Rhizobium sp. N324: one gene and its partner. The protein of the gene in region 2 interacts with the protein of the main gene of each other region in a pairwise test. Links are inferred from orthologs where the notes say so. Each region holds a gene or a part of one and is shown on either strand. Other genes may lie near its edges. The genes, in order: rho and nusG.

Region 1 (3,247 bases), 2.8 Mb from region 2 along the record:
GAAATCGCGGCGGCCGCAGGCGCGGATCATCGCCTTTGCAAAAGGTGCTGGCTACCAGCTGAAAACATATCGTCAGAAGACCGGCGCCGATGCGATCGGCCTCGATTGGTCGGTGCCTTTGGCCTTTGCCGCCGAACTGCAAAAAGATGGACCGGTTCAGGGTAATCTCGATCCGATGCGCGTCGTTGCCGGCGGCCGGGCGTTGGAAGAGGGAGTTGACGATATTCTGAAGCATCTCGGCCATGGACCGCTGATCTTCAATCTCGGCCACGGCATCACGCCGCAGGCTGACCCCGAGCATGTGCGCCTGCTGGTCGATCGTGTGCGAGGGTCGACGTGAGGATGGAAAAGCAGACCGATCGCGGGCTCGGCGCCTACGCCCGCCGGCGCGCGCATTTTGCGCTGGCTTTCTTCGCGCTGCTGGCGGTCGGGCTTTTCGCGTGGAACCCGGATAATCTCTATCTCTGGATCAAGGCGCTCCACATCATCGCAGTGATTTCCTGGATGGCCGGGTTGCTTTATATGCCGCGGCTGTTCATCTACCACACCGATGCCGAACCGGGTTCCGTGCAATCGGAGACCTTCAAGGTGATGGAGCGTCGGCTGCTTCGGATCATCATGACGCCGGCGATGATGCTGACATGGATCTTCGGCCTCTATCTCGCCTGGTCGGTCTATGGATTCCAGGGCGGCTGGCTGCATGCCAAGATCGGCCTCGTCGCGCTGCTGACCGGGGTTCATATGTTCTTCAGCCGCGCTGTTAGAGCCTTCGAGCGGGATGAAAATCGCCGCTCGGCACGCTATTGGCGCTTCATGAACGAGGCGCCGACCTTGCTGATGATCCTGATCGTCATCCTCGTCGTGGTGAAGCCGTTTTGAGGACGAATTCGCCTTCAGGTTAAATTTGCTTCATTTTAAGCAGCCCTCTTGCGGCGGCGATTGCGAGTCGCTATTTTCCGCGCAACTCATCTACGTGGCATGTGTGTAGAGTTCAGTCGTCTGCGAGCCCTTTCGCAGTACCGAATACGACCCAACATCGCCTTTCCCCTGCAAAATTGAAAAGAGTATTGGTCACTTCATGGCTGAAATGAAGCTTCAGGAACTTAAAAGCAAATCCCCGACGGATCTTCTGGCTTTCGCCGAATCGCTCGAGGTCGAGAATGCCAGCACGATGCGTAAGCAGGAGCTGATGTTTGCCATCCTCAAGATGCTTGCCAGCCAGGATGTCGAAATTATCGGCGAAGGGGTCGTCGAGGTGCTGCAGGATGGTTTCGGTTTCCTGCGTTCGGCCAATGCAAACTACTTGCCGGGTCCGGACGATATCTATATCTCACCGTCGCAGATCCGCCGGTTCTCGCTCAAAACTGGCGATACCGTCGAGGGCCCGATCCGCGGGCCGAAGGAAGGCGAGCGCTATTTCGCGCTGCTGAAAGTCAACACCATCAATTTCGACGATCCGGAAAAGATCCGTCACAAAGTCCATTTCGACAATCTGACGCCGCTCTATCCGAACGAGCGCTTCAAGATGGAACTCGATATTCCGACATCCAAGGATCTGTCGCCGCGGGTCATCGACTTGGTGGCGCCGCTCGGCAAGGGCCAGCGCGGATTGATCGTCGCACCGCCGCGCACCGGTAAGACCGTGCTGCTGCAGAACATTGCCCATTCGATCACGGCAAATCATCCGGAATGCTATCTCATCGTTCTGCTGATCGATGAACGCCCCGAAGAAGTGACCGACATGCAGCGCTCGGTCCGCGGCGAGGTCATCTCCTCGACCTTCGACGAACCGGCCGTGCGTCACGTCCAGGTGGCCGAGATGGTCATCGAAAAGGCCAAGCGTCTTGTCGAACATGGCCGCGACGTCGTCATCCTGCTCGATTCGATCACCCGTCTTGGCCGTGCCTACAACACGGTTGTTCCGTCTTCCGGCAAGGTGCTGACCGGCGGTGTCGACGCCAACGCGCTGCAGCGGCCGAAGCGCTTCTTCGGCGCGGCGCGTAACATCGAGGAAGGCGGCTCGCTGACGATCATCGCGACGGCACTGATCGACACCGGCAGCCGCATGGACGAAGTGATCTTCGAAGAATTCAAGGGCACCGGCAACTCGGAAATCGTCCTCGACCGCAAGGTCGCCGACAAGCGCATCTTCCCGGCGATGGACATCCTGAAGTCCGGCACGCGTAAGGAAGACCTGCTCGTTCCGCGCCAGGATCTTCAGAAGATCTTCGTGCTGCGCCGCATTCTGGCGCCGATGGGCACGACCGATGCGATCGAATTCCTGATCGACAAGCTCAAGCAGACGAAGAACAATTCGGACTTCTTCGACTCGATGAATACATAATCCTTAGCCGGATTCATCCTTTGGAAGCTGGGGACATCCGAACGATGTCGCCAGCTTTTCTATTTGTCGGGATCGATTCGGGTTCGAACCGGAACAGGCGAGATGGCCATGTTGCATGATACGATCTTTGCGCTATCGAGCGGTGCCACACCCTCCGGTGTATCGGTCGTTCGAATCAGCGGTCCGTTGACCAAGGAGATCTTGGTTGGTTTGGTCGGATCGGTTCCGACAGCCCGTTATGCGTCCCGCCGAACGATTCGGGCTCGTAACAACCAGCCGATCGATAGCGGCCTCGTGTTGTTTTTTCCTGCACCGCACTCGTTTACCGGCGAAGACGTGGCCGAGCTGCAGCTGCACGGCAGCAAAGCGGTGCTGGCGGCGCTGTTCCAAACGCTTGGCGATGTTCCAGGCGTTCGCATGGCGGTCGAAGGCGAATTCTCCCGCCGGGCGTTTGAGAACGGCAAGCTTGATCTCGTTGAGGTCGAAGGGCTCGCCGATCTAATCGGCGCTGAAACCGAGATGCAGCGACGGCTAGCGGTCGAACACAGCGCCGGTGGACTTTCCCTCATTTACGATTCGTGGGCGGAACGATTGACGCGCGCCCGCGCGCTGATCGAGGCGGAACTTGATTTTGCCGACGAGGACGACGTTCCCGGTTCGGTGTCCGAGATGGTCTGGGCCGATATGGATAGGCTGCGCGGTCATATCGAGCACCATCTCGCGGCAGCGTCGGCCGGAGAGATTATCAGGGACGGCTTCAAGGTGGTCATCGCCGGCGCGCCGAACGCTGGGAAATCCAGCCTGCTGAACGCTCTGGCACAGCGCGATGTCGCCATTGTCACCGAGATCGCGGGAACCACTCGCGATATCCTGCAGGTCGATCTTGATATTGATGGCTATCTG
Region 2 (3,144 bases):
CTCCCGCGCCAATGAAGGCTGAAGAGGCACAAGGCATCCAAGGCTCGAACCGAGTTACGAGAAGCGAACTTCATGCAATTCGGGTCTTACCCGTCTCATGCAGGCGAAGTGATTAAGGGAAAACCACCTGCAATCTCGGACAGGATTCCGGATTTCTCCGGAATATTCCGGCCCCTTGCGAGGCCGGAATTTCAGTGACCGGACCGAGGTCCGGCAATCAACTTATGCAGTCGGCGCTGCGGTGACCGAGCCGACTTCGATCTTGACGCCCGGACCCATGGTCGAAGAAATCGCCACGCGCTTGACGTAGTTGCCCTTGGCGCCAGCCGGCTTCGCCTTGATGACGGCGTCAGCGAAAGCGCGGATGTTTTCTTCCAGAGCCTTGGCGTCGAAAGAGGCCTTGCCGATGCCGGCATGGACGATACCAGCCTTCTCGACGCGGAACTCGACTGCGCCGCCCTTGGAAGCCTTGACGGCTCCGGCGACGTCCATGGTGACGGTGCCGACCTTCGGGTTCGGCATCATGCCGCGGGGGCCGAGAACCTTACCGAGACGGCCGACGAGCGGCATCATGTCGGGGGTGGCGATGCAGCGATCGAATTCGATCTTGCCGCCCTGAACGATTTCGACGAGGTCTTCAGCACCGACGATATCGGCACCGGCAGCCTTGGCTTCGTCAGCCTTGACGCCGCGAGCGAAGACGGCGACGCGAACCGTACGGCCGGTGCCGTTCGGCAGGTTGACGACGCCGCGAACCATCTGGTCCGCATGGCGCGGGTCGACGCCGAGGTTCATCGAGACTTCGATGGTTTCGTCGAACTTGGCGACAGCCCGTTCCTTGACCATGCCGATGGCGAGGCTCAGAGCGTAGAGCTTGGTGGGATCAACACCTTCGTTGATCTTCTGCGTGCGCTTACCAGCCATGATCTTAACCCACCACTTCCAGGCCCATGGCGCGGGCAGAGCCCTCGATCATCGCCATTGCACCTTCGATATCCGCTGCGTTCAGATCCTTCATCTTGGCTTCTGCGATCGTCTTGATCTGAGCCTTGGTGAGGGAGCCGGCCTTGGCGCCCTTGCCGGGCGTCTTGGAACCGGACGTGATCTTCGCTTCCTTCTTCAGCCAGTAGCTGACCGGAGGCTGCTTCATCGCGAAGGTGAAGGACTTGTCCTGGTAATAGGTGATGACGACCGGGATCGGCATGCCCTTTTCCATTTCCTGCGTGGCGGCATTGAACGCCTTGCAGAATTCCATGATGTTAATGCCACGCTGACCAAGCGCCGGACCAATCGGCGGGGACGGGTTTGCCGATCCTGCCTTGACCTGAAGCTTGAGCTGGCCTGCAACTTTCTTAGCCATATCTCTCTGCCTTTCATGAGCGGCCGGTCGCCCGGCCCGTGATGCCGGATCGCTCCGGCGGCTGCGGTTGCGTGGTGCGGATCATTGGGGTCCGGCTAAGACCCCTCACCTTCCACGCGGGTGCGGACAAGGTCCGCGGGAAACCGGCCGCAAGGCCTGCTTCCAATCTCTTGCAATCAGACCTTCTCGACCTGAGCGTATTCCAGCTCGACCGGCGTTGCGCGGCCAAAGATCGACACTTCAACCTTCAGGCGCGAACGCTCTTCGTCGACATCCTGAACCGTGCCGTTGAACGACGCGAACGGGCCGTCGGAAACGCGAACCTGCTCGCCGATCTCGAAGGTAATGGAGGCCTTCGGCCGCTCGACACCTTCCTGGACCTGACCGAGAATGCGCTCGGCTTCATAATCCGGAATCGGAACGGGCTTATTGTCAGAGCCGAGAAAGCCGGTGACCTTCGGCGTATTCTTGATCAGGTGATAGGCTTCATCCGTCAGATTGGCGCGAACCATGACATAGCCCGGGAAGAACTTGCGCTCGCTGTCGACCTTGCGGCCGCGACGCACTTCCACCACCTTTTCGGTCGGCACGAGGATCTTCTCGAACAGGTGCTCAAGCCCCTTCTGGCGAGCCTTGTTCTCGATGTCTTCAGCGACCTTCTTTTCAAAATTTGAATATGCGTGGACGATGTACCAACGTGCCGCCATTTTCATCTCCACCCGTATCAGTTGCCGGTATTCAGCACGAAGCTCAGAACCCAGCCGATCAGCTGGTCAGCGGCAAAGAAAAACAGTGCAGCGAAAACCACCATCACAAGCACCATAACCGTCGAGATCATCGTCTCGCGGCGCGACGGCCATGTAACTTTGGACGTCTCGGAGCGAACCTGCTGCAGAAACGCAAACGGATTGGATTTGGATGCCATCGACTGCCCACGCAATTACGGCGCGTAAAGCTGAAACTATCAGCCCCACGCACCGCGTGTCTGTTGAACCCTAAATAAACACCGATTTCCGAATACACAAGAGGGAAACCGAAGTTTAACGAAATTAGTCATCACCCATCAATCCCCGGCCGGAATGCCGCGAGCATGTCCGCGCTGTCCCGCATCAAGGAAAATGGCAGGGGCAGTAGGGCTCGAACCTACGACCTGCGGTTTTGGAGACCGCCGCTCTACCAACTGAGCTATACCCCTTCACACCGATCATTCAGCGCCGGGCCAAGGCCCGCAAATCGCTGCTGAAAAGCATGGCGCTCCCTTTAAGACGACGACAGCGGATTGGCAAGCACGATTTTCGATTTTCATAGCCATTCTGCGTATATGCGAGCGATCGGCTTGCTCGTCGCGCTGCCGGGATCCGTTCAGACCGTCACATATTTCCGCCAATCGTGCTCTTCCTTGAACCCCAGCACCTCGCGAATCTTGCGGTTGGAGAGAAGGCCTTCATATTCGCCGATCTCGCGAGTGAAGGGCACGTTCGGAAAGAATCGCTGCGCAAGCTCCTTCGACGGCGTGTTGGCCGAGACGGTGTCGTTGGCGGCGTTGAACACCTGATAGCCGAGACCGTCCTTTTCGATGCAGAGATGGCAGATCTGCCCGAGGTCGCGGGCATCGATATAGCTCCAGGCGATGCGCTTGCGCATCTCGGGATTGGCGAAAAAGGTGGGGAACCTCTCATATTCGTGCGGCTCGATGACATTGCCGATTCGCAGCGCATAGATGTCGAAGCCCGACCGTTCGGCAAAGGCGCGGGCCGTCTTTTCGTTGACCACCTTTGACAGCC

What was found.
Region 1: the proteins of nusG (region 2) and rho interact in binary tests that used the Escherichia coli proteins (3 or more experiments, as listed by UniProt). The link is inferred for Rhizobium sp. N324 from one-to-one orthologs.

What each region holds. Positions count from the first base shown.
Region 1 is NZ_CP013630.1:4,636,139-4,639,385, reverse strand. Bases 284-3,211 are described here. They hold rho (transcription termination factor Rho), read left to right. Parts: upstream 284-1,078; coding sequence 1,079-2,344; downstream 2,345-3,211. Other genes in these bases: mnmE (tRNA uridine-5-carboxymethylaminomethyl(34) synthesis GTPase MnmE), read left to right, coding at 2,447-3,211; hemJ (protoporphyrinogen oxidase HemJ), read left to right, coding at 343-879. Outside these bases: more of mnmE, read left to right, coding at 3,212-3,247. UniProt on the Escherichia coli protein: Facilitates transcription termination by a mechanism that involves Rho binding to the nascent RNA, activation of Rho's RNA-dependent ATPase activity, and release of the mRNA from the DNA template.
Region 2 is NZ_CP013630.1:1,794,584-1,797,727, reverse strand. What follows is about bases 303-3,127. They hold nusG (transcription termination/antitermination protein NusG), read right to left. Parts: upstream 2,068-3,127; coding sequence 1,537-2,067; downstream 303-1,536. Other genes in these bases: AMK05_RS08580 (NAD-dependent epimerase/dehydratase family protein), read right to left, coding at 2,723-3,127; secE (preprotein translocase subunit SecE), read right to left, coding at 2,085-2,285; rplK (50S ribosomal protein L11), read right to left, coding at 929-1,360; rplA (50S ribosomal protein L1), read right to left, coding at 303-924. Also shown: more of rplA, read right to left, coding at 223-302; more of AMK05_RS08580, read right to left, coding at 3,128-3,144. UniProt on the Escherichia coli protein: Part of the processive rRNA transcription and antitermination complex (rrnTAC). The complex forms an RNA-chaperone ring around the RNA exit tunnel of RNA polymerase (RNAP).